2 linked regions of the Paludisphaera rhizosphaerae genome follow. The protein of the gene in region 2 binds, or shares a complex with, the protein of the main gene of each other region. Links are inferred from orthologs where the notes say so. Each region holds a gene or a part of one and is shown on either strand. Other genes may lie near its edges. The genes, in order: secY and G5C50_RS23935.

Region 1 (15,291 bases), on a different replicon or contig from region 2:
GCTCGCCGGATACCAGTTGGACTCGGTCCCCCAGTACTGGCTGGCGTAGCCCGTTTGCGAGGGAGTCAACGGGCCCGGCATGCCCTGGACGCTCGGCACGACGGCCACACCTCGGTTCAGGGCCGAGTCGATCTGGTTCTCGATGTTCAGCAGGACCGTGGCCTCGCTTCCGGTCACGCCCTGAGTCGCGGCGTCGGCGAAGAAGCCCGAAGCGCCGAAGGTCATCGCCCCGCTCGACGCCTTCATGATCGACAGGTCGGGGATTGGCGAGAAAACGACCTGATCGTTGGTCACGGCCCACGGCAGAGCGTGCTTCAGCGTCACCACGGTGTTCCCCGACCAGTCGCGGGAAATCCCCGTGATGTAGTTGGTCGCCTTGCCGTCCTTCTGGTCGAAATACTGACCGAAGACGTACATCCCCACTTCCAGCGTTCCCGCCGCCGGGGCGTTCGTGAGCGTGATCTTGTTCAACTGCGCGGAGTTCTCCCCTCGGAGCCCGCCCCGGGCCCTCCCTCGGAGGAAGGCGGGCGTCGAGCGAAGCGTCGTGCTCGCTGTGATGGCCTGGCCGTTGGCCCCGACCGCCACGTTCACGCCCACTGGGTTGAAGACGTGTAGCTTGTCGCCGTTCCCCTTGAACTCCAGCCCCTCGAGTTTGACGAGTCGCCAGGGGAAGACGGGATTTCGCAAGCTCCCGTACTGATACGTCCCCTTCTTCGCGACGTACACGTGCCCGTCCGAGCCCGTCACGCTCCAGCCGCTCGAGGCGAAGAGCGTATTCAGAGACGTGTCGAAGACCGTGTTCAGCGGGTCCGTGGTCTTCGACGGGAGCGGGTTCGTCCCGGAGGTCTGCATCAGGTATGTGTATGGGTTCAAAAGCTGCTGCGAGGCGTCCACCTTGAGAGACTTGTAGGCCTCGCGCCCGGGCACGGTCATGAAGGCCGTGTACGCCCTGGCGATCGCCGATCGGTTAGCGCTCGCCCCCTGCAAGGGCTGGCCGACCTGGCCGAGGTAGTCCCCAGCCGCGTTATGAGGCGTCAGCGTGAGCGGGAAGTTGAAGGCGTCGACCGTCGAGAGGTTGATGGTCGGCAAGCCGCCGGTCGCGGGCTCGGTCAGCTCGACGTACTCAAACATGTATTGTGAAGAATACGAAGGCTGCTGCCCGAACGGGAAGGTCGGCCCCGCCTGGTTCGTACCCATCACGTAGAAGTAGATCCGGCCGCCGTCGATGGGCTGCGAAGAGTCGAAGACGATCGAGCTGAACTGGCCGGCGCCCCCGCCGACGGGATAGCTGTCGACCTCGAGATCCGTGTTCCCCGCCGGGCCGAAGACCAACTGCCCGGCCGTCGCGCCCGGCTGCAGGGTCAGCCCGCTCGCCGTCGAGAATCCGCCGACGTAGACGGGATGCTTCGAGGCGTCGAGGTGGGTGTTGTTGACCAGAGGCATGGTGTAGGTGGTCAACAACGCTCGGGCTTCCAGGGCCTCCGCCCGAGCCACGAGCCGCGGCCGACGGCCCGGCCTGGCGGCGGCGCGAGGGGCTGACGGATGGACCCAGACGGGCGACAAGCGGGGCCGGAACATCGCGAGGCTCCTGGTGTTCGATCCATTCCGCGGGCCGTCGAGCCCACTGGCTGCTCGAAACGTAAGACGCCGCCGCGTCAAGTGGAACGATCACGATGCCAAGCGTGATGGAGAGCTCCGCGTGAGGGTCGCAGCGAAAATTCCATGAAAAAAGGGCGATGCCGGCCGTTGACGCCCTGGGGGGGTCGCGATACACTCTTACTTTCCTGCGTGACGTGCGATTTGGGCGAGACGGACTCGCCCCGGGTCGGCCGGGTTTCGGGAAGGACGTGATTGCGGTGGCGGGCATCAGCAACGAACGCATTCGGATCCGGATGGAAGCATACGATCACACCATCCTGGACCAGTCTGCCAAAGACATCGTCGACACGGCGAAGCGGACCGAAGCCATCGTGCACGGACCGATCCCCCTCCCGACGCGGATCGAGCGGTACACCGTGCTCCGCAGCCCGCACATCGACAAGAAGTCGCGGGAGCAGTTTGAGATCCGGACCCACAAGCGACTGATCGACATCGTTCAGCCGACGAACAAGACCATTGACGCCTTGAACAAGCTGAGCCTGCCCGCGGGCGTGGACATCAAGATCAAGGCCTCGCCGGCCGGCGCCTGAGCGCCCGGGCCGAGCGAGCGGTATAAAAGAAAGAAACGCTTGCAAATTCCGGGCGGCGGCTGGTAAAGTCGTCGCTTCGGGTTCATGGCTTCCCGGACCGCGTACGACTGGTACGTGCACGTCCGGACGCGTCGGACGCCTCAATCGGCCCTCGGCCGAGAGACAGCCCCGACGCCGGATTAGGGATCGCCGATAAGCCTGGCTGCGACCCTCCCGCCGAAGCCCGCCTCCCCACCCCAGGTTGAATTGGAACACGCCTCGCCGCGAGGCCCGCCGGCGTCTCGGAAGCACTTGCTTCGGGCCCCGGCATCGGCCGGCGGTAGCGCCGCCACCGGTTGCACACGGAGTTCGACGATGCGAGTGGGACTGCTGGGACGGAAGATCGGCATGACCCAGATCTTCCAGGAGGACGGCACCGCCGTCCCGATCACGGTTCTTGAGTGCGGCCCCTGCACCGTGCTTCAGGTCCGCACCGACGAGGTCGACGGCTACCACGCGGTTCAGCTCGGCTTCGACGACAAGAAGCGGAAGAACGCCACCCAGGCGGAGCGGGGCCACGCCAAGAAGGTCGACGCCGAGCCCAAGCGGTACATCCGCGAGATCCGCCAGGAGTCGGCCGTCGACGTGCAGCCGGGCCTCAAGCTGACCGTCGAGGTGTTCAACGAGATCAAGAACGTCGACGTCACCGGGACCAGCAAGGGTCGCGGTTTCAGCGGCGTCATCAAGCGGCACGGGTTCCGCGGCCTGCGGGCGACCCACGGCGTTAAGCGGATGCACCGCCATCCCGGCTCCTCCGGCCCCAGCGCCGACCCGTCGCGGACCCGTAAGGGCATCCGCAAGCCGGGTCAGTTCGGGAACGCCCAGGTGACCGTGCGGAACCTCGAAGTGGTCCGGATCGACCCGGCCAACAACCTGTTGCTGCTCCGCGGCGCCGTTCCCGGCCCCAACGGCGGCTACCTGACCGTCCGTCAGACCAACAAGGCCTGAGCCGGGTTCGCGGACCGGACCCTCCGAAATTGGAAGCGACCGCCATGCTGACGATTCCCGTTTACAACGTCGACGGCGCCAAAGTGGGCGACGAGCAGGTCGACCCCGCCGCGTTCGGCGGCGAGGTCAACAAGCAGCTCCTTCACGACGTCGTCCTGATGCACCTGGCCGCCCGCCGGGTCGGCACCGTCAACACGCGGGGCCGGGCCGACGTCGCCGGGTCGGGCAAGAAGCTGTTCCGCCAGAAGGGGACCGGCAACGCCCGCGCCGGCGCCAAGCGGACCAACAAGCGGAAGGGCGGCGGCGTCGCCTTCGCCCGCCGCAACCGCGACTACCGCTACAGCATCCCCAAGCGGGCCGTGCGGGCCGCCGTCCGGATGGCCCTGCTCTCCAAGTTCCAGGACGGCCAGGCGCTGGTGATCGACGGCCTGAAGCTGGACGCCCCCAAGACCCAGGTGGTCGCCAAGGCCCTCAAGGCCATCCGTCGGCCCGACCTGACCGAGGCCGAAGCGGCCGAGGCCGTCGGCGAGACCAAGGCCGTCGCCTCGCGGCGGACCCTGGAAGGCCGTTCGATCCTGCTGGGCCTCCCCGCCGCCGACCCGACGCTCTACCGCAGCGCCCGGAACATCGAGGGCGTGCAGGTGGCGCCGGTCGCCGAGTTCAACACCTACGACGTGCTCAAGCAGCGCTACCTGATCCTCACCCGTGAGGCGCTGGCGGCCCTGATCGAACGCGTGAAGTCCCAGCCGGCGCGTCGCGCCGTGGAGGCCTGATTCCATGGTTACGCTCCGCCGGGCTCCGGCCTACACCCGTAAAGGCCCCGCCCTCGACCCCCACCAGGTGGTCGTCCGGCCTCTGATCACTGAGAAGGCGACGCACCTCTCGGAACGGCACAACGCCTACACCTTCGAGGTCAACCAGCTCGCCGGCAAGACGGAGATCAAGGAGGCCGTCGAGGCCCTGTTCAACGTCAAGGTGAAGGACGTCCGGACCCAGAACCGCAAGGGCAAGCTGCGGCGGGTCCGCCTCCAGCAGGGCCGCACCCGGAGCTGGAAGAAGGCGATCGTCGCCCTCCACGACGACTACCGGATCGACTTCTATTGATCAGCTGAAGGATGGGACGCGGCGGGCCCGGTCGCCCGCCCCCCGGGACCACCGACGCCGCGAAGACGAGCGAGGGGCGCCGGCCGCAGGCCAGTCCCCTCGAGAGGAATAAGCGATGGGCATCCGCTACTACAAGCCGACCAGTCCGGGCCGCCGCAACGCGTCGGTCTCCGACTTCTCGGAACTGACCGACAAGAACAAGAAGCCTGAGAAGTCGCTGACCGAACCGCTGAAGAAGACCGGCGGCCGGAACAACCAGGGCTTCATCACGGCCCGCCACCGCGGCGGCGGCCACAAGCGGATGTACCGGATCATCGACTTCCGGCGCAACGACCGCGACGGCCAGGTCGCCCAGGTGACCCACATTGAATACGACCCCAACCGCTCGGCCCGGATCGCGCTGATCGTCTACCCGGACGGCCAGAAGCGGTACATCGTGGCCCCCGAAGGTTTGAAGGCCGGCATGGCCGTCGCCTCGGGCCCCGACGCCGAGCCCAAGCTGGGGAACTGCCTGCCGCTGTCGAAGATCCCGACCGGCATGTCGATCCACAACCTCGAGATGCAGCCCGGCGGCGGGGCCAAGCTCTGCCGGTCGGCCGGCGTCTCGGCGACGCTCACCGCCCGCGAAGGCGACTGGGCCCAGATCACGCTGCCCTCGGGCGAGGTTCGCCGAATCCCGTCGACCTGCCGGGCGACGATCGGCGTGGTCGGGAACGCCGACCACATGAACATCCGCCTGGGCAAGGCCGGCCGGAAGCGCTGGCTGGGCCGACGGCCGCACGTCCGCGGCATGGCGATGAACCCGGTCGACCATCCGATGGGCGGCGGCGAAGGTCGGTCGAAGGGCCACACGCCGCAGTCGCCGACGGGCGTGCTGGCGAAGGGCGGGAAGACCCGTCGTCGTCGCAAGCAGTCGAACAAGATGATCATCCGCCGTCGCACCAGCGTCCGCTACGGCCAGTTGAAGATCTGACCGCGAGCCCCGCCCGAGGCGGCGGGGCCCTCACCCGACCGCCTCCTGGCCGACCGACATCGCAATCAAAGGGAAGACGCAGACATGGGACGTTCGCTGAAGAAGGGGCCGTACGTCGTTGAGCGGCTGCTTGAGAAGGCTGCCAAGTCCGACGCCTCGGGGAGCCGCGAGCCGATCAAGACGTGGGCGCGGTCCTGCACCATCGTGCCTGAGTTCATCGGCAAGAACTTCGCGATTCACAACGGCAAGACGTTCGTGAAGCTCTACGTGACCGAGGACATGGTGGGCCACAAGCTCGGCGAGTTCGCCCCGACGCGGACCTTCCGCAGCCACGGCGGCAAGGCCGCCAAGGGCGCCCGCAAGTAATACGAGGCGGCCTTTCCCGGCCTCCTGAAACATTGGATCGAAGACGAGAAAGGTCGAGGACGGCGGGGCCGGCCCCGCCCCGTCGGACTGAAAGCGAGACCCCGGTATGAGCAGCACAGTCGCCGAATACACGGCCAGCCACCGTTTCGCTCGCATCTCGGTGCGGAAGGTCATGCCGCTGTTGGACCTGATCCGCGGGAAGTACGCCGACGATGCGCTGGACGTTTTGAAGTACATGCCCCACCGCGGCGCCCGGCTGGTCGAGAAGGTGCTGAAGAGCGCCATGGCCAACGCCGAGGACCGGGGGGTGAAGCGGGTGGGCGACCTGGTGGTCGTGGACGCCCGGGGCGAGGGGGGCCCGATGTTCAAGCGGCTGATGCCGCGGGCTCGGGGCATGGCCTACCTGATCCGCCGCCGCAGCAGCCATATCATCGTGGGGCTCGAGGACTACTCGAAGTTCGACGAGGAGTGAGCCGACCGCGAGGCCCCGGCCGGGCGATTCCCGCCGAGGACGACGAGACGCGAGGAAACGAGATGCGAATCCAACAAGGCGGGGGACGCTGAGCGATGGGCCAGAAGGTGCGACCGACCGGGTTCCGGGTGGGCGTGATGGAGGACTGGCGGAGCCGCTGGTACGCCTCCAAGCACGAGTTCAGCGACCTGCTGGTCGAGGACTTCAAGATCCGGAAGTTCATCAAGAACAAGTACGGCTTCGCCGGCATCCCCAAGATCGAGATCGAGCGAACGCGGGACGCGGTCACGGTGCTGCTGTCGACGGCCCGTCCCGGCGTCGTGATCGGCCGCAAGGGGGCCGAGGTCGAGAAGCTCCAGGAGGAGCTGCAGAACCTCACCGGCCGCCGGATCGAGATCAAGATCGTCGAAGTCGGCCGTCCTGAGATCGACGCCCAGCTGATCAGCGAGGACATCGCCGAACAGCTGCAGAAGCGGTCGAGCTTCCGGCGGACGATGAAGCGGGCCCTCGAGCAGACGATGGACGGGGGGGCCAAGGGAGTCAAGATTCAGCTGTCCGGGCGGCTCGGCGGGGCCGAGATGTCGCGGACCGAGGCGGCGGCGCAGGGGTCGGTACCTCTGTCGACGCTGCGGGCGAAGATCGACTACGGATTCGCCGAGGCGAAGACAGCCCAGGGGCACATCGGCGTCAAGGTGTGGGTCAACCAGGGCGACTATTTGAAGACGGAGGCCGTCGATGGCGCTGATGCCCAAGCGGGTCAAGTATCGAAAAAGCCAAAAAGGCCGCGTAAAAGGTAATGCGACGCGGGGCAACTACGTGTCGTTCGGCGAGTACGGACTGCAGACCCTCGAGCCGGGGCGGATCAGCGCCCAGACGATCGAGGCGGGCCGCGTGGTCGCCAGCCAGGCCGTCAAGGGTGGCGGGAAGCTGTTCATCCGGATCTTCCCCCACAAGAGCGTGACCGCGATTCCGGCCGAGACCCGAATGGGCAAGGGCAAGGGCGAGGTCGAGTTCTGGGCCGCGGTCGTCAAGCCGGGGACCATTCTGTACGAGATCTCGGGCCTGACTGAGGACGCCGCGCGAGCCGCGTTCAACCGGGTGGCCCACAAGATGCCCGTCGCCTGCCGGTTCGTGACCCGGCGGCCGACCGTCTGAGCCGAGCCCGCCCTTCGGGGCGGGCGGTCCGCCGCGACGCGACGACCGGAAGCGAGAAGGAACCATGAGCAAGGCCTCCGAACTCCGCGAACATTCCGACGAGCAGCTCGAATTGCAGCTCAAGGACGTCCAGAAGAACCTGTTCCGCCTTCGTCTCCAGAGTGAGACGGAGCGGCTCGAGGCCCCCAGCGAGATCGTCAAGGCGAAGCGCGAAATCGCGCGGATCAAGACGATCCTCCGCCAGCGCGAGATCGATCGCGTGAAGACCGCCGGGGCCGCCTCCTGACCTTGCGGGGCCGTCCCCCGCCCAAACCCAGGACCGAAGCACGCACGATGAGCCAGCCCAGCCCCGCCAACGCCAAACCAGCGCCGGCCCGCCGCCCCCGCAAGACGGAGGTCGGCGTGGTGATGTCCGACAAGATGAACAAGACCCGCCGGGTCGTCGTCGAGCGGCTTGTGCCCCACGACAAGTACGGCAAGCTGATGAAGCGGCGGACCGTCTGCCACACCCACGACGAAACCAACGAGTCCCACGTGGGCGACGTGGTCGAGATCATGGAGACGCGGCCGCTGTCGAAGCTGAAGCGGTGGCGGCTGGTCCGGATCATCCGCAAGGGCGCCCAGCAGGCGCTCGCCGGCGAGGGCGAGGCCGCCGCGGCCCCCGCCGAGTGATCGGCCCCACTGAGCGACGAAGAAAGGTCCACCGACCATGATCCAGATGCAGACCCGGCTCGACGTGGCCGACAACTCGGGCGCCAAGGAAGTGATGTGCATCAAGGTCCTCGGCGGCAGCGCTTCGCGGTACAAGCGACGCGTGGCCGGCATTGGGGACGTCATCATCGCCAGCGTCAAGAAGGCCTCGCCCGGCGGCGACGTGAAGGCGGGCGACGTCGTCCGCTGCGTGGTCGTCCGGACCCGCACCCAGGCCCGCCGGGGCGACGGCAGCTACGTCAAGTTCGACCGCAACGCCGTCGTCCTGATCGACAACGAAAAGAACCCCCGCGGCACCCGCATCTTCGGTGCGATCGCCCGCGAGCTGCGCGACCGCCAGTTCATGAAGATCATCAGCCTGGCCGCCGAGGTCGTCTGACGACGACCCGGACCGAGCCCCGACCCCCCGGGCGGACCCAGTCCCCCTCAGCGAGCAAGACATGAACATCCGCAAAGACGACCAGGTCGAAGTGATCGCCGGCGACGACAAGGGGACGCCCGAGAACCGCCGCATCGCCAAGGTGCTGCGCTCCCTCCCCTCGAAGAACAAGGTCGTCGTCCAGGGGGTCAACCGGGTCTACAAGCACATGAAGCCGAGCCAGAAGAACCCCCAGGGGGGCCGGCTTTCCAAGGAAATGCCCATCGACGTCTCGAACGTCATGCTCTTCTGCCCCAAGTGCAACCGCGGCGTCCGTCAGGGTGCCCGGCTGACCTCTGAGGGCCGTAAGGAGCGCTACTGCCGCAAGTGCGGGACCGGCCTCGGGACGCTCGGCCCCAAGAAGCAGGCCCACGCCGAGGCTTACGCCGCCCAGGCCGCCAAGCATTGAACCGGGTTCGCGCTTGAGCTGAGCTGAGAAGACCGCCGGCCCCGATCAGGACAAACGAGAAATGGCTCGCCTCCAGGAACTGTACAAGAACGAGATCAAGACGGCGGTCGCCGCCAAGTTCAACCTTGAGAACCCGATGTCGATCCCCAAGATCGACAAGATCGTGGTCAACATGGGCGTCGGCAAGGCGACCCAGGACAAGGCCGTGCTGGAATCGGCCGTCGACAGCCTGGGGAAGATCACCGGCCAGAAGCCGATGATCACCAAGGCCAAGACGTCGGTCTCCGGCTTCCGCCTCCGCGAAGGAAACGACATCGGCTGCAAGGTGACGCTCCGCGGAGCGAGGATGTATGAATTCCTCGACCGCCTGGTCTCCATCGCTCTGCCTCGTATCCGCGACTTCCGCGGCGTCAACCCCAACAGCTTCGACGGCCACGGCAACTACAGCCTGGGCCTGGCGGAGCAGGTCGTCTTCCCCGAAATCGACGCCGACCGCATCCAGCACACCCACGGCATGGACGTCACCATCGTCACCACGGCGAAGAACGACGACCAGGCCCGCGAACTGCTCCGCCTCTTCGGCGTGCCGTTCCGTCAGCCCGGCGGTCGTAAGTAAGCCGACCGACCCGTACCATTAACTGCACCGAACCGACGCGAGACGACCAGACGCCGAGAGGCGTCCTCCCAACGGTCCTGGAAGGTTGAGCATGTCGACCAAGGCCCAGAAGATCAAGTCCGAGACGCCCCGCAAGTTCGCCGTTCAGCACCGGAACCGGTGCCGGCTCTGCGGCCGCCCCCGCGCCTACTATCGGAAGTTCGGCATCTGCCGGATCTGCTTCCGGAATCTGGCCAGCCGGGGCCTGATCCCGGGCGTCAAGAAGGCGAGCTGGTAAGAGCCGCCCCCCCCTAGCCCAACCCCGTACACCGAACCGAATCGACGCGTCCGTCCGAGTCGCCCGCCGCGCCGACGATCCCCGAACGAGGCTCGCTAGAAGCAGAGCCCGGGGGCGTTACCCGCGGCGGTTCAGGAAGGCTTCCCCGCCATGATGACCGACCCGATCGCAGATATGCTGACCCGGATCCGCAACGCCGTCCGGATCGAGCGCACCAACCTGGACATGCCCGCGTCGAACATGCGGCGGGGGATCGCCCAGGTGCTCAAGGACGAAGGCTACATCTGGGACTTCGAGGAGATCGACACCGTCCCGGCCCGCACGCTCCGGCTGCACATGAAGTACGGCCCTAACGGCGAGCGGCTGATCACCAAGATCGACCGTATCAGCAAGCCCGGCCGTCGGGTCTACCGCGGCTACAAGGAGCTGAAGCCGGTGCTGGGCGGGATGGGCATCCAGATCCTCAGCACTCCCCGCGGCATCGTCAGCGACCGCAAGGCCCGCACCGAGAAGGTGGGCGGCGAAGTGCTGGCGATGATTTATTGATCCGGCCCGTCCCGCTCGAACGAGACGCCACGAACCCCACGAATCCGAGGAAGACGGAGCCATGTCCCGTATCGGTCGCAAACCGGTCGTCGTACCGGCCAACGTGAAGGTCGCGATCGCCGACTCGACGGTCAACGTCGAGGGGCCCAAGGGGAAGCTGAGCTACGCCCACCGTCCCGAGGTCAGCGTGACCTTCGACGAGGCGAAGAAGGAATTGGTCGTCGCCCGCCGCGACGACGAGCGCGTGAGCCGGGCCCTCCACGGCCTGACCCGCAGCCTCGTCGCCAACATGGTCGAGGGCGTGACGACCGGCTACACCAAGAAGCTGGAAATCGTCGGCGTCGGCTACCAGGCCCAGCTGAAGAAGGCCAACACCGTGGCCCTTCAGGTCGGCTACGCCAACCAGCACGTCCTGGAGGCCCCCGCCGGCGTGTCGGTGACGGTCCCCGACGCCACCCACATCACGGTGACCGGAGCGGACAAGCAGGCCGTCGGCCAGTTCGCCGCCGAGATCCGCCGCGTCCGTCCCCCCGAGCCTTACAAGGGCAAGGGCATCCGCTACGAGGGCGAGGTCGTCCGTCGCAAGGCCGGCAAGGCCTTCGGCTCGAAGTAACTCCCTCCGCGGCGCCTAGGCGGCGCGATAAAATCAAGCAAGAAACACCGAAGGCCAGGACTGGGAGGGCATAAGCCCCCCGCAGCGAGAGGATCGTTCCCGTGGACACCGCCAACCACCACCTGCTGGTCCAGACGCGTCGCGTCCGCCGCCAGCGCCGGATCCGCAAGCGGCTCAGCGGGACGCCCGAGCGTCCCCGTCTGGCCGTCTTCCGCAGCTCGAAGCACATCTACGCCCAGGTCATCGACGACGCGGCCGGGAAGACCCTGGCGTCGGCGAGCACCGTCGACCCCGAGGTCAAGGCCGAGGTCAAGTACGGCGGCAACAAGGCCGCTGCTTCCGTCGTCGGCCGGCTTGTCGCCGATCGGGCCAAGAAGGCCGGCGTCGAGAAGGTCTGCTTCGACCGCCGCAGCTACAAGTATCACGGCCGCGTCGAAGCCCTGGCCGCCGCCGCCCGCGAGGGCGGGCTCCAGTTCTGACCCGACGCCCAAGCCCCCCGATTCATCACGATCGAGCAGAATGACCGACAGGAGCATGCCCAGTGTCGACCGATAGCCGAGGCCGAGACCGCGACCGCGACCGCGGGGAATGGACGGAGAGCGTCGTCTCCATCCGCCGTTGCGCGGCCGTCGTGAAGGGGGGCCGCCGTTTCAGCTTCAACGCGCTCGTCGTGGTCGGCAACGGCCGCGGTCAGGTGAGCTGGGGCTACGGCAAGGCCAACGAAGTCCCCCCCGCCGTCGAGAAGGGCGTCAAGGACGCCCACAAGCAGATGAAGTCCGTCCAGCTCAAGGGGACGACCATCCCCCACGCCGTCGTCGGCCGGTTCGGCGCGGCGAGCGTCCTGCTCATGCCCGCCAGCCCGGGCACCGGCGTCATCGCCGGCGGCGCCGTCCGCGCCGTGGTTGAGGCCGCCGGCATCAAGGACGTCCTCACCAAGAGCTTCGGCTCCACCAACAAGCTGAACCTCGTGAAGGCCGCCATCCAGGGCCTCGGTCAGCTCCGCACGAAGGAAGAGATCGCCCGCCTCCGGGGAGTCCAGATCTAATGCAACTCCACGACATCAGCCAGGGTATCGAGCGCCGCAAGAAGCGCAAGCGCGTCGGTCGCGGCGTCGGCTCCGGCCACGGCAAGACCTCCAGCAAGGGCCACAAGGGCCACTCGTCGCGGCAGGGCTTCAAGATCGGCGCTCTCTTCGAGGGCGGCCAGATCACCCTCGCCCGCCGTGTCCCGAAGCGCGGCTTCTTCAACGGCGCCTTCAAGAAGCACTACGCCCTCATCAACATCGGCGACCTCGAAGTGGTCTTCACCGAGGCCGGCGTGGTCGACGAGGCCGCCCTCCGGGCCAAGAAGCTGGTCAGGGGCTACGCCCACACCGGCATCAAGGTGCTCGGCGACGGCGAGCTGACCAAGGCGCTGGAGGTCCACGCGACCAAGTTCAGCGAATCGGCCGCCAAGAAGATCGCCGCCGCCGGCGGCAAGGCCGTCGAGGTTCCCTACATCGGCAAGCCCCAGAACGACGAAGCCGAAGCCGCTTCCTGAGCGGTTTCGATCCGAGTCAACCGACAACCCCGCCCCGCCGAGCGATCGGCGCGGCGGGGAACGTCCATTGAAGGAACAAGGGGCGTCGCCCCGCGCCGGCCCTCGGACGGGCCGCGACCAACCGACCGACCGACAGAAGAGCCCAGCGGAGGCGATCGCGCGTGGACAAGCTGATCACCATCTTCAAGATCCCCGAGCTTCGGCGTAAGATCCTGTTCACCGCCCTGCTGCTGGCCATCTACCGGATCGGGTTCTACGTCCCGCTGCCGATCGTCAACCAGGCCCAGCTTCGCAACTGGGAAGAGCAGCTCAACACCAACGCCGCCGGCAAGATCTTCGGCACCGTCGCCATGTTCGGCGGCACGTCGATCGGCATGAGCACGATCTTCGGCCTGGGGATCATGCCTTACATTTCGGCGTCCATCATCTTCCAGCTTCTCGGCAGCGTGGTTCCCTCGCTCGAAGCGATGATGAAGGAAGGGGAGAGCGGCCGGAAGCGGATCAACGAGTACACACGCTACGCGACCGTCTTGTTATGCGCGATTCAGAGCGCTTTCTGGGTCCAATACATGATGAGTCCCCAGATGAACGTGGTACTCCCCCAGTATCGCGACTTCTGGCACGGCATGGTTTCAGTCTGCATCATGACGGCCGGCACAATCTTCCTGATGTGGGTCGGCGAGCAGATCGACGAGTACGGCATCGGCAACGGCATCAGCCTCTTGATCATGGCGGGCATCCTCTCGCGGATGCCGGTGGCCTTGCAGGGGCTCTGGCAGAGCGCATCGACCCGGCTGACGCCCGAACAGGGCAAGTTGGGCATCATCCAGCTCGCCTTGCTGGCGATCCTCTTCGTCGCCGTCGTGGTCGGAGTCATAGCAATAACCGAGAGCCAGCGGCGGATCCCGACCCAGTCGGCCAAGCATGTTCGCGGCCGCAGGGTCTTCGGCGGGACGCGGCAGTTTCTGCCCCTGAAGGTGAACCAGGCCGGCGTCATGCCGATCATCTTCGCCTCCAGCCTGCTCATCTTCCCCTCGCTGATCTTCAACGGTCTGGCCCGAGCGACCGCCGGCCTCCGGTCGGAGACCTCGTGGACGATCGGCTCGTTCTTCGCGACCCTGTTCCAGGACATGGCCGACGCTTTCCAGCGTCAGAGCTACCTGTACACGGTCTGCAACATTATCATGATCTACTTCTTCTGCTACTTCTGGACGGCCATCACCTTCAACCCGAAGGACATGTCCGAGAACCTGAAGGACTACGGCAGCTTCATCCCGGGATACCGCCCCGGGCGGCGGACGGCCGAGTATCTGGAGAAGGTCATGCTGCGGATCACCTACGTCGGGGCGGCCTTCCTGTCGCTCGTGGCGGTGATTCCCTCGCTCGTGCAGACGTGGCTCGGGGTTGACTTCACCGTCGCCCAGTTCCTCGGCGGCACCGGCCTGCTGATCGTCGTCAGCGTCTGCCTTGACCTGGTGCAGAAGATCGACAGCCACCTCGTGATGCGAAACTACACGGGGCTGGTCAACCGCAAGTGATCTGATCGGTACGTCGCCCGGAGGCCCTGAATCGTGTCATCCCACCGAGTCCCGGGCCGCCGCCCCTCGCTGTCGTCGTTCCTCTCCGGGGCGCTCAAACGCCCCGAGGGAGTCGCCGCGTCGAAGCCTGGTTCGCCGCCGGCTCCGGGTCGTCGGCAGCCGACGATTCAGCTCAAGAGCCCTCGCGAGATCGCTCTGATGCGTGAGGCCGGCCGGCTGGTGGCCACCGCGCATGCCGAGGTCGCCAAGCTGATCAAGCCGGGCGTCACGACGGCCGAACTGGACGCCGCCGCCGCTGCCGTCTTCCGCGACGCAGGGGCGACGCCTCTGTTCCTCGGCTACCCCTGCTCCACCAAGGGGAAGCCCGCCTTCCCCGCCGTGATCTGCTCAAGCGTCAACGAGCAGGTCGTCCACGGGATCCCCAACCGTCGCCCTCTCCGTGAGGGGGACGTCGTGGCCGTCGACACTGGCTGCCGATTCAACGGCTGGTGCGGCGACGCCGCCGTCACGCTGGCTGTCGGCGCAGTCGCTCCCGAGGTTCAAAAGCTCCTGGACGTAACCCGCGAGACTCTCGCGCTGGCCATCCGCGCGATGGGGCGATGCCGGTACTGGTCCGAGGTCGCCTCCTTGATGGAGCAGTATGTTAAATCCCAGGGGTTCTCGGTGATCGAGAACTTCGTCGGTCACGGCATCGGCAAGGAGATGCACGAGGAGCCGCAGGTTCCTAACTTCGTCAGCAAGGCGCTCCGAAAGCACGACATCCGGCTCGAACCGGGCGTCGTCCTGGCCGTCGAGCCCATGGTTGCGATGGGAACGAACGACGTCCGAACCCTCGAAGACGGTTGGACCGTGGAAACCAAGGACCGCCGCCCGAGCGCCCACTTTGAACACACGATCGCGATGACCCCCGACGGCCCCGAAATCCTCACTCTCCCCTGACTGACCCGGGATCGAGGACAGGACAGGACGGGGCGGATGCGAGGGCCCCGAGGCCAGCGGACGGCGGAATCGCGGTCGAATAATCTTGACGAAAGATGGCTTTTCGCCTCTTGCGAAGTTGAAGGAGAGCCGCTAGCATAGTTGAATTCCCCTGCGAGGTCCGCCTTGGTGAGTTGCGCCCGGCCCCTGAGGCCCGGCGATTCGGCGGATCCCTGGGCGATTGCGATCATCGAGACTTCGGGCGGCCGCCGCTGGAATCGCGACCGTCCGAAGCCGCGTCGTTTCCGGCCCCTTTCCCGGGCCGCGGCTTTGCCGCCCCCCGGGAACCTCGAATGGGCCGGCTCGGCCCCGCCCCTCTGGGCGACGGTCCGTCGAACGAACGACCGTGCGGCGACGATCGTAGGAGAGAGTCGCCGGGGCCCTCGCGCCGCCGGCCGCC
Region 2 (15,240 bases):
GCGCTGGCCCGAGACCTCCAGGACGAGGTTGAGCAAGTCGCCGGGCCCGCGGCCGTCATCGAGCTTGACGATGAGGTCGGGGAAGTAGTTGCCGGGCCGGCCCTCGCAGGTGTAGGGGATGCGGAAGCCCATCCCCTGGTTCTTGGCGTAGGCGCGGACCTCGTCCATCTCTTCGAGCTTCTGGCAGACGATCGTCTCCCAATCGCTGTCCTGGGGGACGAGGTTAAGGTGGCACCTGGCCGGGTCGGTGGTCCAGCAGGTCTTCACCGTGTCGAACGAGACCCCCGCCGTGGTGCCGATGGGATCGTCCCGTTGCAATTCCGCCCGCATCCGCTGGGCGCCGCCGGAGGAGTTCCGGATCGCCCCCATGATCTTCTCGCAGACCGCGTGCTTCTTCTCGCCGAGCAGGAGCAGCCCGGGGAAGGTGTCGTCGCCGTAGTCGACGTTCGGCGAGTCCTCCTCGGGATCGCCCAGCCATTCGCGGACTATGCCGAACAACTGCGGGAAGAGCCAGGCCTTCTCCGGGAAGAAGCGCTGCTGAAGGTGGGTGGCCAGCCGGAAGGCGACCGCCTGGGGCCGCATCTCGCGGGCGTCGTCCAGCGTCAACTCGGCCTGCTCGCCCACGATCGGCGCGTTCAGGGTGCTGGTCGGGACGTCCTGGGTGGTCAGGACGATCCGGTGCGTTTCGTCGAACCGCGCTGAGAGGTGCTCGGCGGGGACGTCGAAGCGATAGCCGGTGACGCGAGGGAAGGTGACTTCCAGCCAGGGGGCGTCCAGCAGCCGTTCGGCGACGGCGCGCACGGCCTTGCCGGGCTTCGGCGTGGGCGGGGTCCGCGTCTCGGGGAGGCCGGCGACGGGGAAGCCGGTGAAGGGGACGCCGAAGATGTCGGCGTATTCGGGGGTCATCATGCCGTCGTCCCCCAGCGCGTAGCTGCGGCGGCGGAGCCCGCGGCCCATCACCTGCTCGCAGAGCAGGCGGGTGCCGAACGCTCGGACCCCCAGGATGTGGGTGACGGTGTTGCAGTCCCAGCCCTCGGTGAGCATCGAGACGGAGACGACGCAGCGGATGTTCTCCCCGAGCTTGCCCGGCTTGCCGACCGTGTTCAGGACCTCGCGCATCAGGTCCTCGTCGGTCAGGTTCTCAACGTCTCGGCCGGGGAAGCGTTTGCGGTACTCGGCCTTGAAGTCCTCGATTTGGTGCTTCGCCAGCTTCTTGAAGTCGTCGGACATGCTTTCGCCCGAGTCGAGCTGGCGGCTGTCGACGAGGATGGTGTTGGGTCGGTGCAGCCAGCGGTCGTTTTTTACGTTGCTGAACAGCGCCAGCTCCCCGCCGCCGGCGACGACCGGCTCGCCGTCGGGATGCTTGTGGCCGTTCTCATACCCCGAGATGTAATCGAACACGGCCTTGCTGACGTTGGTGTTGTTGCAGACGACGATGAAGACCGGGGGCGTGCTGCCATTCGCTCGGGCCTCCTCGTCGGCTTCCCAGGCGGCGAAGGTCTCGGCGTAATGGCCGTACAGGCTCTTGAGGGCTCCTTCGAGCAGGCCGGGGATCGAGGGGGGGAGATTCGCGTCCTCCGGCCCTCGGCGGAGGTCCTTCAACCCTTCGCGGACGTGGACCCAGAGGTCGCGGTACTTGGGGTAGTCGCCAGTCATCGCGTTATCGGCCACCGGCACGCGCGGGATCTTGACGATGCCGGATTCGATCGCGTCCATCAGCGAGAAGTCGCTGACGACCCAGGGGAAGAGCGTCCCTTCGGGATAGCCTGAGCCCTTGAGGTAGAAGGGCGTTGCGGAGAGGTCGACGACGGACTTCACGCCGATCTTGCGATGCACGGCCTCCAGGCCGGTGATCCAGAGCCGGGCTTCCTCGGCCCGGTCGCGGGCCTCGCTGGCTTCCTCGCGGGTGAGCTTCTCCTTCTTTTCGACCGGCCGGCCGCGGTAACAGTGGTGGGCCTCGTCGTTGAGGACCATGATCTCCCTGCGCCGGCCCAGGTCCTTGCAGATCCGGTTGACCATCTCGTCGGCAGACTCGGTGAAGGCGCCCGGGGTGTTCACGGTGAGCAACCGTTTCGTCAGGCCGCCGGCGTCCCCCTTCTCGCGGAGCTTGAAGGCGTGGAAGTTGGTGACGACGATCTGCGCCGTGGCGAGGTCGGCGCGAGATTCGGGGGGGACGATATCGAGCTCCCGGTAGTAGCTGTTGGGGTCGGACGGGAGCAGGACGCGGAGCCGATCGCGGATGGTGATGCCGGGGGCGACGACGAGGAAGGCGTCGGTGAAGCGGTTGTCGCGTGGGTATCGGCGTTTGTTGAGGACCTGCCAGGCGATGATCATGGCCATGACCACCGTCTTGCCGCTGCCGGTCGCCATCTTGCAGGCGATGCGGAAAAGGTCGGTGCCGGCTTCCTCGGCCTTGTCCCGGAGGTACTTCTCAATCCACTCGTCGCCGTACTTGGTCTGTTTGGCGACTTCCGTGACGTAGACGAGCGTCTCCAGGGCCTCGATCTGGCAGAAGAAGAGGGCGCGCGAGCGGTCGTCGGCCTCCCAGTGCTCGAAGAGGGCCCGCGTCGCGGGCGTGATGTCGGGCCTCCCCATGCTGCGCCAGGTTCGGAGAAGCCCTCGGATGCGATTGACGTGTCCGCTCTCGGTCTTCTTCTCCTCCAGGGCGTCGAAGAGCGAAGGTGCGGCCTTCTTCTTGGGCGTGGCGATGGGGAGGAAGTAGCTGCTCTCCCTGCGGCCGGGGTCGACGGCGTCGGTGATCTGGTTGTTGGCGTCGAAGCGGAAGTGCTTGGAGGGCTCGGCGTAAGGCGAATTCAGGATCGGATTGTTGAGGGAAGCGACCTTCGACATCGAGCGACTCCGTCTAAACTTCGACCGATCGGATCGGCCCGGACGGAATTCATTGTAACCGACGATTCGAAGGACCACGCAAGCGTGGGCCCGACGTTCGGCCAATCCTTCGCGTCACCCGTTTTGCCGAAGATGTCGGGGGTTTCGTTTGACGCGGTTGCGCAGGGGCCTCTTTCGCCCTTTTCCGGGTCGGAATCCGCACCCCTGCGACAGGGTATTGAATGGAGAGCCGAGGTCTTTTCGCTGGCTCCCTGGGCGAAGTTCGGGGCGAAAGCGACGCAGGTTTCTCGACATCACCGGAGGAGGCATGCCATGGACCTGCGTGAAAGCTTCACCCGACCATCGCCGATCGCGTGGCCATGTAAGAGTGGCCATGGCACCCGAGAACGATTCTCTTCCTGGATACGAGGAGCGGCGTCATCGAGTCGAAAGCGTCTTGAAATTGGTCGAACCAACCCAATTTCGGGGGGCGGTTTGGGTGACCCAATTGATTTCATTTCAAGGACTTATCGTGTCGCATCTGCGTGGGAACCACGCACGGACGAACCCAATCGAAGCCGGCCGGCCGGTTCGATGGGTGAAGGCGGGACGGGAAACGAGAAACGCCCCGGACGCGGCGGGGCGTCGGGGGCGTTTGGTGGTTGGTTGGTCGATCGGGGAGGGCTCAGTTGCGGGCGTCGGCTTCGGCCTTGTTGGCCATGTACCACTTGATGGTCTTGGCGAGGCCGGCTTCGAGGCTGGTGGGAGGACGCCAGTTGAGGACGGATTCCATCTTGGAGACGTCCAGCACCTTGCGCATGACGCCGTCGGGCTTGGTCTTGTCCCAGACGATCTCGCCTTCGAAGCGGGTCAGGCGGGCGACGATCTCGGAGAGCTCCTTGATCGTGGTGCCGACGCCGGTCCCCATGTTGAGGGGCTCGGTGTAGCCGCTGTCCAGCAGCCGGGCGGTCCCTTCGGCGGCGTCGCCCACGTAGATGAACTCGCGGACCGGAGCGCCGGTACCCCAGCAGACGACTTCCTTCTTCTTCTCGATGACGGCGTCGGCGAACTTCTTGATGAGGGCGGCGGCGACGTGGGAACGGTACTCGCCGAAGACGTCGTGCTCGCCGTAGAGGTTGGTGACGATCGGCATCTGGCCGACCATCCCGCAGCCCTTCTGGTAGGCCCGCATGCCGACTTCCATCACCTTCTTGGTGAAGCCGTAGGGCTCGACCGAGGGGTGGAGGGCGCCCGACCAGGAGTCGGACTCTTTCATGTCGCCGTTGACGGCACCGGCGTAGGCGCAGGCGGAGCCGATGGTCATGAACTTCTTCACGCCGACCTTGGAGGCGGCGTCGAGCAGGTTCACGCCCATCACGACGTTGCGCTGGAAGATCTGGATCGGCTCGGCGACGCAGATCCCCAGGCCGCCGTAGTACGCCGCGGAGTGGACGACGGTGGTCGGCTTGACCTGCTCCAGCGTGCGGAGCGTGGAGGCGGCGTCCATCAGGTTGAAGTCGGGCCGGCCGGGAGTGACGACGGTGTGGCCTCGGCCGCGAAGGGCCTCGGCGATGCGGCGGCCGAAGAAGCCGGTTCCACCGGTCAGCAAGATGCGCTCAGACATGGCGATCCTCGCAGGCGTTCCGGCGCGGGGAGCGTCGTCGAAGGTGCGGACGGCGCGTTCGGCACGCGAGGGAACGAGGGGGTGTTGCTCTTGATCCAAATCCATCCCTGTGGGGCCCGATGCGGAACCGAGCCCGTTCTCTGGACGGGGCGGAGTATAATCGAGTCTCCCTCGCGCGCCGAGACGAATCGCTTTCCGATGGAGCCCGCACGCATGGACCGGCAACAAACCAACCTCGATCTCTCGAGGCGGCAGTGGCTCTATCAGGCGTCCGCGGCGTTAGTTCTCGCCTCATCGGGCCTTTCGACCTCGTCCCAGGCCGCCGACCCACCGGCCGCGCCCGGGGAGGACGAGCGGATCGGCAAGATCGTGGAGAAGGCGAAGGATGCGGGGATCGCCCCATTCGGGGTTTCGCGGTCGACGCATTTTCTGGGCGTCGGCAACGCCCCGGACGACTTCCGGGCCGAAGCGCTCGAGGTCTGCGAGGGGATCGGCCGCGTCTTCCTCAAGCAGTTGCGCGATCGCGGGTTCAAGATCGACTATCCAACCGAGCGGATGATGGTCGTGATCCTGAAGGATGCGACCTCCTACGGCGCGTTCGTCGGCGGCGTGCCGATGCTGAACGTCGGCGGCCACTTCGACATGGACTCCGACCGGCTCGTGGTCTTCGACTTCCGGGCCGACGCCGCGCCGGGGGCGGCTCGCACGAACACGTTCGCACTCGTCCACGAGACGACTCACATGCTGAGCTATCACACGGGGCTTCTGACGCTCGCCCGGGATCCCGGCAAGTGCGTGAGCGAGGGGATCGCCGCGTACTTTGAGATGTGGCGGCCGACCGGCAATGCGCCCGTGGGCCGGATCAACCAACCCCGTCTGGAATCGATCCGCCGGGCCTCGCGTCAGGATGCGGTCGAGTGGATCGACACCGCCAAGCTGCTGACCACCGACGCTCTCTTCGACGAGGAGAAGACGGCCGAGCAGGCGTACGGTCAGGCCTGGTTGATGATGTACCACCTGCTGTCGTCGCGGTCGCTCTGGCCGAAGGTCGTCGACTGGTTCGGCGACCTCCGCGCGGGGAGCAGCGACCGGATCGCGACCCTGGAGAAGCACCTCGGGCCGATCGCGAAGCTCGACGACAGCCTGCGACGGCTGGGCCGGGAACTGGTTCGGGGCTGAGGCGATCAGCCCAGGACCGGATTGAGCCCCATGTTGGTGCGCATCTCGGCCCGCTGCTTCTCATAGTGCATGAGGAGCTTGCGGTCCTTGAAGTGCTGCCGCTCCTTGCGACGTTGGGCCTGGACGAAGTAGCGGCGCCAGGCGGCGCTGGTGAGTTCGCCCCGGCCGTCGTTGCGGAGCCGGACGCGGTTGGCGGGCTTCTCGCCGAAGGAGTCGACGATCTCGTCTCCCAGACAGACGAAGAACTGGCAGATGCCGGGGTCGCCCTGACGGGCGGAACGGCCGGCGAGCTGGCGGTCGATCCGGAGCGACTCGTTGCGCTCGGTGCCGATGACGTGGAGCCCGCCCAGATCGGCGACGCCCTCGCCCAGCTTGATGTCGGTGCCGCGGCCGGCCATGTTGGTGGCGACCGTGACCTTCCCCTTCTGACCGGCCTGAGCGACGATCTGGGCCTCGATCTCGTGGTTCTTGGCGTTGAGCACCTGGTGCTCGATGCCCGCCTCGGCCAGCAGGGCGCTGAGGTGCTCGGACTTCTCGATCGACCGCGTGCCGACGAGGACCGGAGCGCCCTTGCGGTTCCACTCGACGATCTGGTCGGCGACGGCCTGGAACTTCTCAAGCTCGTTGGAGAAGACCCGATCCGGCAGCCAGACGCGGGCGTTGCGGCGGTTGGTCGGGATCTGCATCACGCCGACCTTGTAGATCCGGCGAAGTTCGGCGGCGTCCGAGGTGATCGTGCCCGTCATGCCAGCGAGCTTCTTGAACCGCTTGAAGAAGTCCTGGACGGTCACGCGGGCGGCGGTGATCGTCTCCAGGGTGATCTCCAGCTTTTCCTTGGCCTGGATCGCCTGGTGGAGGCCGTCCTGCCACTGGCGGCCGGGCATCATACGGCCGGTGAACTCGTCGACAATGACGACCTCGCCGTCGTGGATGACGTAGTCGCGATCGCGGAGGTAGGCGATCTGAGCCCGCAAGGCGCGCTCGACGTACTCATACAGGCTGTCGACCGTCAGCATGACGAACGACGGATGCGCCGCCCGGGCCTGAACCTTGCGGCGGCCGGCGGCGGTGAGTTCGGCCTTCTTCTCGACCGGATCGTACTTGTAGTCCTTGATCCGGACGAGGGTCAGGGCGAGTTGGTCGGCGCCGTAGTAAGCGGAGGCCTCTTCCTGAGTCGGCTGGTTGTTGGCGCCGATGATGAGCGGGGTTCGGGCCTCGTCGATGAGGATGCTGTCGGCCTCGTCGACCATCGCGAAGTTGTGGCTGCGCTGGACGGGCTGTTCCCCCTCGCCGTGGTTCCCCTGGCCGAGGAACGCCTGCTCGAAGGACTTCCGCGTGGTGTCCCCCAACTGGAGCCGCTTCAACTCGTCCCGGAGGAAGTCGAAGCCCATCTCCTTGCTGGTGCCATAGGTGATGTCGCAGTTGTAGGCCCGGCGGCGCTCGTAGTCGGACATCCCGGTCTGGATGCAGCCGACGGTCAGGCCCAGATGGCGGTAGATCTGGCCCATCCACTCGGCGTCGCGGCGGGCGAGGTAGTCGTTGACGGTGACGACGTAAACGCCCTTGGCCGGCAGGGCGTTGAGCACGGCCGGCATGGTGGCGACCAGCGTCTTGCCTTCACCCGTTTCAAGCTCGGCGATGCAACTGTTGTGGATCGCGATGCCGCCGAGAACCTGGACGTCGAACTGGCGCTGGCCGATCGTCCGCTTGGCGGCCTCTCGGGTCAGGGCGAAGGCCTCGGGGAGAAGCCCGTTCAGCGAATCCCCCTGGCGAGCCCGAAGGCGAAGGGCGAGGGCCTTCTCTCGCAGCTCGGCGTCGGTCATCGGCTCGAACGTCGGCTCCAGAGCGTTGACGCGCTGGACTTGCACGGCGAACGAGGCGAAGCGTCCCGCCGACGTCGGCCCCGCGAGTCGGCCCACCTGGTTGATCCATCCGACGCCGAGTCGGTTTGCCATGGGTGCTTCCTCTGACTGGCCCAAGAGTCCCGATCGACGGTTCCGAAACGCCGCCGCAGGCGCAGAACGGATCCCGCCGTAGAGAATGGGACGTCGAGGAACGACGCCTTCCCGGGAATTCCGAAAGGAGGCCGTCTCTGGGGAATGGAGACGCTGGCTCAGGGGGGGGCGACCCGCGTGTAGATCATCCCGGTTCGGTTGAACGACCAGTAGTCCCCTGGTCGTTCCAACTTGACTTCGCCCTCCTTGGCTTGCTTCGCCAGCATGCCCCATTTCTCATCGGCCGAGGGCTCGCCGGACTTCTCATCGCCGGGTCCGTGGCCCCAGAGAATCAGGGCTCGCGTGGCCGTCTGGACGAACAGTCCGCGGTTGTTCGGGGGATTATCCGGGAGGATGGCGGTGATCCGAAGCGAAGGGTCAGTCTTGGCTTCGGACTCGCGGGAGGGGTCCAGAAGAAACCCGGCGAGCCGGGCGGCCTGAATCACCATCCGGTCGACGTCGGGGTCGGCGGTCTTCCAGATCAGGCCGACGCGGTCAGCGGCCGGGGCGACGAGGCTGCGGCCCGAGACGGCGATCAACCGTCCGATCTTCTCCGTATCGATGTCCTCCATCGGCAGGATGCAGCCCTCGCGGTCGAGGACTTGCTGAACGGCCCCCGCCGCCTGCACCCGGACGACCGGCTTGCGGTACGCCAGGCGGACGACCAGCGAGTGGGGAGGGAACTCAACCGACTCCACCCGCTCGACCCAGGGGAATTGCTTGAACGCTCCGGCCAGGCTTTCGGCGTCGACGTCCAGGACGGGGAGGACTTCCGGCTCCCGGGCGTTCTTGCGGACCCGTTCCAGGAACCCGGCCGCGCCGCCTCGAAAGCACTCGGGCGGCGGTACGGGGAGTTCGATGCGATCGAACGGAAGCTGGTACTGGGGCTGACGATGCAGCCAGGCGACGGCCGACTGGAGGGCGTGCCCGCCGGCATAGAAGAGGACGACCAGCAACGCGACGACGATCCCCGACGCGGCGGCGACCTTGCGGAGGTCCAGTCGGCTGGCGGCACGGGCGAGTTCAAATCGGCGAGGGGGGGGCGGGAAGTCCTCGCCGTCGTCGTCGCCGTCAGGGGCGACGATTCGGGTCCGGTTGCGGTACTCCATGTCCCCGGCTCCTCCCTGATCGCCCGGCGCGCAACGGCCCGGGCGCGATGGAACGCCGGCGGATCCCGCGTCGCGACGCCTCGCTCCGGACGTGTTCACCCTACCAGACCTGGAGCTGGAGTTCCAACTCGTAGCCGAACTGCTGCCAGACCCGCTGCTGGATCTGGTCGATCAGGTGGAGGACGTCTTCCGCCTTCGCGCCGGGGTGGGCGATGACGAAATTGGCGTGGCGGTCCGAAACCTCGGCCCCGCCGTGCCTCGTCCCCTTCAGGCCGGCCTGGTCGATCAGGGCGCCGGCGGAGATGTCCGGCGAGGGGTTCTTGAACATGAGGCCCGACGACTGATGGCCGTAGGGCTGGTTCTCCTTCTTGACGATCCAGATCTTCCGCATTCGACGGACGACGGCCTCGGGTTCCTCCCGGGTCAATTCGAACCGGGCGGAGAGGATGACGGGCTCGTCCAGGTTCGATTCCCGGTCGACGAAGCTGAGGTCGTCGCGCTCGCGCTGCTGGACCTCGAAGGAGGAGTCAAGCACGTCGACGCCGCCGACGAAGGGGCCGATCGCACCCTGGCGGCTGCCGGCGTTGCCGCGAAGGGCGCCGCCGACGGTGCCGGGGATGCCGGTGAGAACTTCCAACCCAGCCAGGCCCGCCCGCGCCGCCTGGGAAATCAGGGCGGTCAGCGGCACCGCGGCACCGGCGGTGATCGTTTCACCTTCGATGGCGACGTCGGAGAAGAAGGGGCTGTCCATGTGGACGACCAGGGCGTCAGTCCCCTGGTCGCGGACGAGGACGTTGGTCCCCCCTCCGAGCATCTTGACGGGGATGTTGGCCTCGGCGGCTCGACGCAAGACGGCGCGAAGGTTCTCGACCGTGTGGGGCTTGGCGAAGTAGGCAGCCGGCCCCCCGATGCGAAACCAAGTCAGCGGCGCCAGCGGGTAGTCCTCGGCGACGAACTCCTGGAATTCCTGAAAGGGATGCTGCAAGCGACGAACCCCAAACTGGCGACCATACGGACCTTGAGCCGGACGGGCGCATGGTAGCCGCAACCCGAAGGACCGTCAAGCGCGCGGAGCGCCTCCGGGGCGAGCCGTCGACGTCGGCGGGGCGTTGGTAGACGGCGAACCGCGGCGAGCCGTCGCGCCGGCCTTCGCACCCTTGGCCGCGTCGGCCTTGGAGATCGCCGTCGTCGGCGGTTCTGCCGGCGTCTTCGCCTTACGATATGCTGCCAGGGACCGACCCGCGTCGAGCCGCCATCCCGAGCCGTCGTCCCCCGTGAGGACCAGGGTGATGTCCACCGAGCCTCCCATCCGAGGGTCGATTGAGACGTCGTGCACGGAGATCCCGGTACGTCCCCCCGCGCTCTCCGGCTTGATCGAGGCGATCACCTCCGCGAGCCCTGGACCCGGGGATTCCGTCTTCCGCGCGACTTCGACCATCGGCGAGGTCGATCCCACGATGTCCGTCCGCCCCTGGAATTCGGGCTGCACCGCTTCCGAAAGTTCCTTCGCCGCGGCGGGGTCGACGGTGAGATCCTTCAACGCGTTGGGATCATTGTGGGCCAGGGCGCGAGCGACGGCCGTCGTCTGGTCGGTGAGCCCGACCGGTCCGCGTCCCCGAATGAACGGCCAGGCGATGACAGCCGCCACGAGCAACCCCAGGGCGATTGCAACCTTCGGCAGCGTGTCGTGGATCTTCTTCATGACGAGGTCGATTTCCTCGTCGACATGATCGAACTCGTGCCCCGGCGTTTCGTGATGGACGGGTTCTTCGTCCTCGTCGTGGGGCGGTGGTCCAGGCAAAACCCTCTCATCCATCGTCAGATGGAAGGTCTTGAGGCACTTTTTGCAGATGAGGCGCTGGTTGATTTTCTCTTTCGGGATTCGACCTTCCGCGCCGCAGGAGGGGCAGTGCATGGCAATCACGGCGAGATTCCTCCTATCCTGGATTCGCGGGCGTTTCTCCTCAGTTGCTTCGGGGAATTCGCGCACGATCCCCCTGATATACATACGGGCGATCGGTCGGACTGTGTCGACCTCGGATGAATAAATCTGCGGATTTGCGTTTTAAAGATATCGGCCTTCGTCCCCTGTTCGGAAACCTTGGATCGAACATGAAGAGTATCGGACTCGCCGCATGCAACTCCGCCGCGCTCTGGACCTTGGCTCTCGCGGCGGCGGTTCTCTCAGGCTTGCTGATCGGCGTCGAGCCGGTCGGCGGCGACCCCGATCGGATGTACCGACCGATCAAGGCTGAGCTGGCGAAAAATCTTGCCGAGGGCCGCATCCCGTACTGGTCGGACAACGTCGGCCTGGGCTTCCCGCTGGTCGCCGAGAGCCATGCGGCAGCGTTCTATCCACCCAATCAGATCTTCTATCGCGTGCTCTCCGTCCCGGTCGCCTATCGCCTTTCCATGTTCCTGCATTATTTGATGATGGCGGGGGCGACGTTCGCCTATGGTCGTCGACTGGGGCTGACTCCTTATGGAGCGGGTCTGGCCGCGATCAGCTTCACCTTCTGCGGGTTCCAGTCGATCCACTCCAGCCACGAGTGGTCCTACCACGCACTCGCCTATCTACCGCTCGTGTTGCTGCTGGCTGACCTGGTTATGGCGGAGGGCCGGTGGATCTGGGTCGCCGGATTGGCGGCGGCTTATGGGATGCAGTTGACGGTGGGGCACTTCCAGGTGCAGTCCTGGACGGGAGGACTCGCAGCGGCGACGGCGCTCTGGCGGTGGCTTGGCTCGCCTCGCCAGATTGGGCGAGTGGGCATGGTGTTCCTCGGTCTGGTCTGGGGAGCGGCGATCGCCGCCGTTCAGCTTTCGCCAAGCTGGGAGCTGACGCGGTTCGTCGGGTTTGACGAGAGGCCGTTCCGCGAGCTGGCGTTCTTCGGCTTCCCGTTCGCTCATTGGGCCGAACTGATCGCGCCCTGTTGGCTGCGCGGGATCCCGGGAGGGCCGGAGGCTGGTTACTGGTACTCGCTGGGGACGACGGGCTATGAAGCCTGTCTCTATGTCGGGACCATCCCGCTGATCTTCGCGGTCGTGGGGCTCTTCGCGAAGGGCGATTCGGCAACGCGGTTCTGGACGCTCGTCGTCGCGATCACCTTCGCCCTGGCGATCATGCCGACGACCTGGCTGACCGGATATCAGTGGGTCGCTTCGATCCCCGGGATGGGACTGTTTCGTGCCCCCGGGCGATTCCTGGCGCTGACGAGCCTGGGGCTGGCCCTTCTCGCCGGCAAGGGGCTCGATTCGGCGAGTCGCCGCGGCCGGGCCTGGATCGGTCTGGGAGTCGCGGTTGGGCTTGCAGCGGTCGGAGCCTGGTGGATCGTCTCGTGGTCGATGCGGCCCGACCATGTCCGCGAGCTAGGCGGCGATCGACTCCTGATCCGGCTGGCGACGGCCGGCGGGGTCTGGCTCGTCGCGGCGATCCTGGCGGCGGTCTGGATCCGGGGAAGACTCGCGCCGCAGATTTTGCTGATCGCGACGGCGCTGGAACTGGGCGTCCTCTACTACACGTCGACGACCGACTGGGGATGGGCGGTGCCCGTGCCCGAATCAAGCCCCATCATGACACGCCTGGCCCAGGAGGAGGGCGTCGGCAAGGTGGCCGGGTTGCTGACCGACATGCCGATGCGGATCGGACTGGCTCCCCTCTACCCATACACGGGCTTCGCCGCGCCCGCGCCGCACCCGAGGCTGGAGGCTTTCGCCCAGCGCAAACCGCCGATCGGCAGCCGGCTCGACGAGCTTCGTTTCTTCGGCGCGACGCACGGCGTCTGGGACGGGCCGATCGACCCGTTCAACCTCGTCCCGAACACCTTCGAGACTATCCTGGAATCGCCCGACGAGGCGCTCGACCGCCTCGTTCACAAGGACCCAGGAATGCCTGCGCATGCGCTGTGGCGGCTGGTTCGGTTCAAGAATCCGATCCCCCCGGCGCGAGCTGCGCGGAAGGCTCGCTACGGCTGGAGCGAGGGGATGGGCTTCGCGAATGATCCTTCGGTCGTCACTTACGCCCGAGAGGATCAGTCGCCCCCCGGTCGTGAGCCGACCGCCAACGTGGCCGAGGTGGATTCATGGGACGGCCGAACCGCGAGCGTACGCCACGACGGTCCCTTCGACCTCGTCGTCAACCGGATGTTCTACCCCGGCTGGTTCTACTCGATCGACGGCGGTCCAGCCGAGCCCGTCGCGCGGGCAGTCTTCGGCATTCAGGCCGCACACGTTCCCGGCGCTGGGACGCATCAGGTGACGTTCAGCTATCAACCGACGCGCGTGTTCCCGGCTGTGGTCGTCAGTGGGACTTCCGTCGTGCTCGCGCTCGTCGTGCTCGGCCTGGGCGCCTTGCGGCGATCATCGCCGCCCGAAAACGACTCCCAGGGCCAGCAGGACGACGCCCAGAAGCATGGCCTGGGTGGCCGGGGCGAAGGTTCCGGCGAGGCTCTGGCTGGTTAGGCCGATCACCGGGGCGAAGAGCACGGCTGCCGCGGCGAGGTACGCGGCGAGCCCCACGCCTCGCGAGCGATACACGGCCGAGAGCAGCAGCAAAAGTCCGGCGACTCCCAGGTTGGCGGCGAAGATCGAACGGAACGGACCTGGGACCCAGTCGTCGCCGAGCGGCTTCGCAACCTGCGAGGCGTCGACGTTGGGGACGTCCACGTGGGTCTCGGCCAGGGCGTTCGGGTCGGCGTTCTCGGCCGACTTCTTGACGGCCTGCCCGATCTGGCTCGCCGCCTGCCCGACCTGTTCCAGGGTCACGACCTTATGCGTGTGCATCCAGTAGGCGAACGCCGCCAGCAGGACCGCGCCCAGCACCAGGCGTGGGAGGCGACCGAAGATGCGGTCGCTGAGTGAATCCAGCCGTTGCGCCAGCGGACCGGGGCCATCCTCGCGTCCGGCGAGGACCCGCTCGGGCTCCTCGATCGCGTCGCGGAGGTGCTGGGAGATCGTCGGTCCGGTCGCACCTGGAGCCAGGCTGCCGGCGCGGAGCGCGACCTGCTCGTCGCGCCACTCGGCGGCTGCGGCGATCAGGGCTCGCGAGACTCGCCACGAGTGCCGGCGGGCCGTCATGAGGTTCACGCCCTCGGCCTCGAACCTGGCCTCCTCGACGTCCTGGAAGAGTCGCCGGAGCCGGGCGTCGCGACGCATCTCGACGACGGCCGTCAGCAGCCGTTCGAGCCTCCCCGACCACCATCGCCGGCCCTCGCCGCTGGGGGCGGTCGGATCGTGCAGAGCGCGGAGGCGTTCGGCGGACAGGGCTCGCTCGCCGAAGACGCCCGCGAAGAGGGGCTCCCAGCCTCGACCTGCCGTTGCGATCAGAGCGTCGCGCAGACGCTGTTCGTCGGCGCCGGCGTCGCGGAGTCGCTTCAGAGGCTCTTTCACTCGGGCGACCGCCTCGTCTCGGTCGGCCAGGTAGGGCTTCTCGACGAAATGGCGGAAGCCCGCGATGAGCGCCCCAACGCAGATCCCCAGGAAGATCAAGGAGCCAAGGAACCCCCCGTAGATCGTCATCCCCAGCAGCAGAACGGCGACGACTCCCGAGGCGATCCACGATCGAAGCCCGTTCCCCAGGAAGACGTGGCGAAGGGTGTCGACGAGGCCCGAGGGCCGTAGCGATCTCAGGGCGAACGCCAGCGCTCCGGTGGTGAGCAGGCCGAAGCCGCCGACGACGATCAGGGGACGGAACGCTCGCATCGCGAGCAGGAGCAGCAGGAACGCCAGCCAGGCGCCGCCGGCGGCCATCAGAATCCGGCTTCGCAGTTTCGCCGAGGGAGAGTCGATCGTCTGCGCGGCGGCTTCGCGAACGGCCTGGCGATACTCTTCCTCGACGGCCGCCGTCTTCCCCTGGGGAAGCCCCAAGGCATTCTCCAGCACGTCGACGACGACGTTCATGCTCGGGTAGCGTTCCTCGGGCGTCTTGCGGACCATAGTCAGGATGACGTCGGAGATCCTGGGAGGAATTCCGGGGGCGAACTCCTGCGGCGGGATGACCTCGTCCGCCTGGTGGCTGGCGATCAACTCCGTCGCCGAAGGCCGGACGAACGGCGGCCGGCCAGCCACAAGCTGGTAGAACGTGCAGCCCAGCGAGTAGACGTCCGCGCGGCCGTCGATGATGAGGGCGTGGCGAGCCTGCTCCGGAGCCATGTAAACGGGCGACCCGGCCGTGACCCGCGCGACGCTCCGCGTGGTCGGAGCGTCCTCGGCGACGGTCCTTCCCTTGCCGCGTGGGCCCTTCGAGCCGGCGGCGTCGCGGGCGCTCTCGGCCGCGGCGAGCGACGGCGTCGTCTCCAGCCCAAGGTCGTCCACAACGACTAGGCCGTCGGGGGTGACTCGGAGGTTCTCGGGCTTGATGTCGCGGTGCCAGATCCCCTGTTCGTGGGCGACGGAAAGCCCTCGCGCCGCCTGGAGGATCCACGCGGCGGCCAGACGAGGCTCGATCTTGCCGCGCCGGGCCAACTCCTCGGCGAGCGAGGCGCCGGGGACGTACTCCATTGCGGTGAAC

The links.
Region 1: the proteins of G5C50_RS23935 (region 2) and secY are in contact, whole or in part, in a crystal structure (PDB 3DIN), measured with the Thermotoga maritima proteins. The link is inferred for Paludisphaera rhizosphaerae from one-to-one orthologs. Residues at the interface, in WP_004082002.1 of Thermotoga maritima: Glu261, Ala262, Arg263, Lys300, Ala301, Arg302, Thr303, Ile304, Ile305, Leu323, Tyr324, Asp325, Pro326, Val329, Ser330, Tyr333, Ile336, Lys340, Phe345, Val349, Glu363, Phe364, Tyr374, Ser375, Gly376, Gly377, Glu393, Ile395, Thr482, Ser483; in WP_004081795.1 of Thermotoga maritima: Glu108, Gly109, Glu110, Glu111, Ala236, Glu237, Arg238, Arg239, Ile240, Thr241, Ile242, Gln243, Tyr244, Ala245, Arg246, Arg247, Val248, Thr249, Gly250, Arg251, Arg252, Val253, Tyr254, Gly256, Ala257, Ser258, Thr259, Tyr260, Leu261, Pro262.

What each region holds. Positions count from the first base shown.
Region 1 is NZ_JAALCR010000008.1:221,596-236,886, reverse strand. Bases 11,729-14,724 are described here. They hold secY (preprotein translocase subunit SecY), read left to right. Parts: upstream 11,729-12,536; coding sequence 12,537-13,913; downstream 13,914-14,724. Other genes in these bases: map (type I methionyl aminopeptidase), read left to right, coding at 13,947-14,724; rplO (50S ribosomal protein L15), read left to right, coding at 11,881-12,375; rpsE (30S ribosomal protein S5), read left to right, coding at 11,729-11,881. In the rest of the region: G5C50_RS12760 (glycoside hydrolase 64/thaumatin family protein), read right to left, coding at 1-1,578; rpsJ (30S ribosomal protein S10), read left to right, coding at 1,857-2,189; rplC (50S ribosomal protein L3), read left to right, coding at 2,544-3,176; rplD (50S ribosomal protein L4), read left to right, coding at 3,221-3,949; rplW (50S ribosomal protein L23), read left to right, coding at 3,954-4,280; rplB (50S ribosomal protein L2), read left to right, coding at 4,396-5,253; rpsS (30S ribosomal protein S19), read left to right, coding at 5,338-5,619; rplV (50S ribosomal protein L22), read left to right, coding at 5,726-6,091; rpsC (30S ribosomal protein S3), read left to right, coding at 6,187-6,888; rplP (50S ribosomal protein L16), read left to right, coding at 6,827-7,246; rpmC (50S ribosomal protein L29), read left to right, coding at 7,311-7,532; rpsQ (30S ribosomal protein S17), read left to right, coding at 7,580-7,918; rplN (50S ribosomal protein L14), read left to right, coding at 7,956-8,336; rplX (50S ribosomal protein L24), read left to right, coding at 8,398-8,784; rplE (50S ribosomal protein L5), read left to right, coding at 8,846-9,400; G5C50_RS12685 (type Z 30S ribosomal protein S14), read left to right, coding at 9,492-9,677; and 5 more genes. UniProt on the Escherichia coli protein: The central subunit of the protein translocation channel SecYEG. Consists of two halves formed by TMs 1-5 and 6-10.
Region 2 is NZ_JAALCR010000022.1:636-15,875, forward strand. What follows is about bases 5,113-8,057. They hold G5C50_RS23935 (preprotein translocase subunit SecA), read right to left. Parts: upstream 7,588-8,057; coding sequence 5,638-7,587; downstream 5,113-5,637. Other genes in these bases: G5C50_RS23930 (DUF1570 domain-containing protein), read left to right, coding at 5,113-5,632; G5C50_RS23940 (cell division protein FtsQ/DivIB), read right to left, coding at 7,746-8,057. Also shown: G5C50_RS23920 (BPTD_3080 family restriction endonuclease), read right to left, coding at 1-2,850; G5C50_RS23925 (NAD-dependent epimerase/dehydratase family protein), read right to left, coding at 3,515-4,453; more of G5C50_RS23930, read left to right, coding at 4,667-5,112; more of G5C50_RS23940, read right to left, coding at 8,058-8,735; murB (UDP-N-acetylmuramate dehydrogenase), read right to left, coding at 8,836-9,720; G5C50_RS23950 (hypothetical protein), read right to left, coding at 9,796-10,437; G5C50_RS23955 (hypothetical protein), read left to right, coding at 10,423-10,779; G5C50_RS23960 (hypothetical protein), read left to right, coding at 10,848-13,193; G5C50_RS23965 (serine/threonine-protein kinase), read right to left, coding at 13,092-15,240. UniProt on the Escherichia coli protein: Required for protein export, interacts with the SecYEG preprotein conducting channel.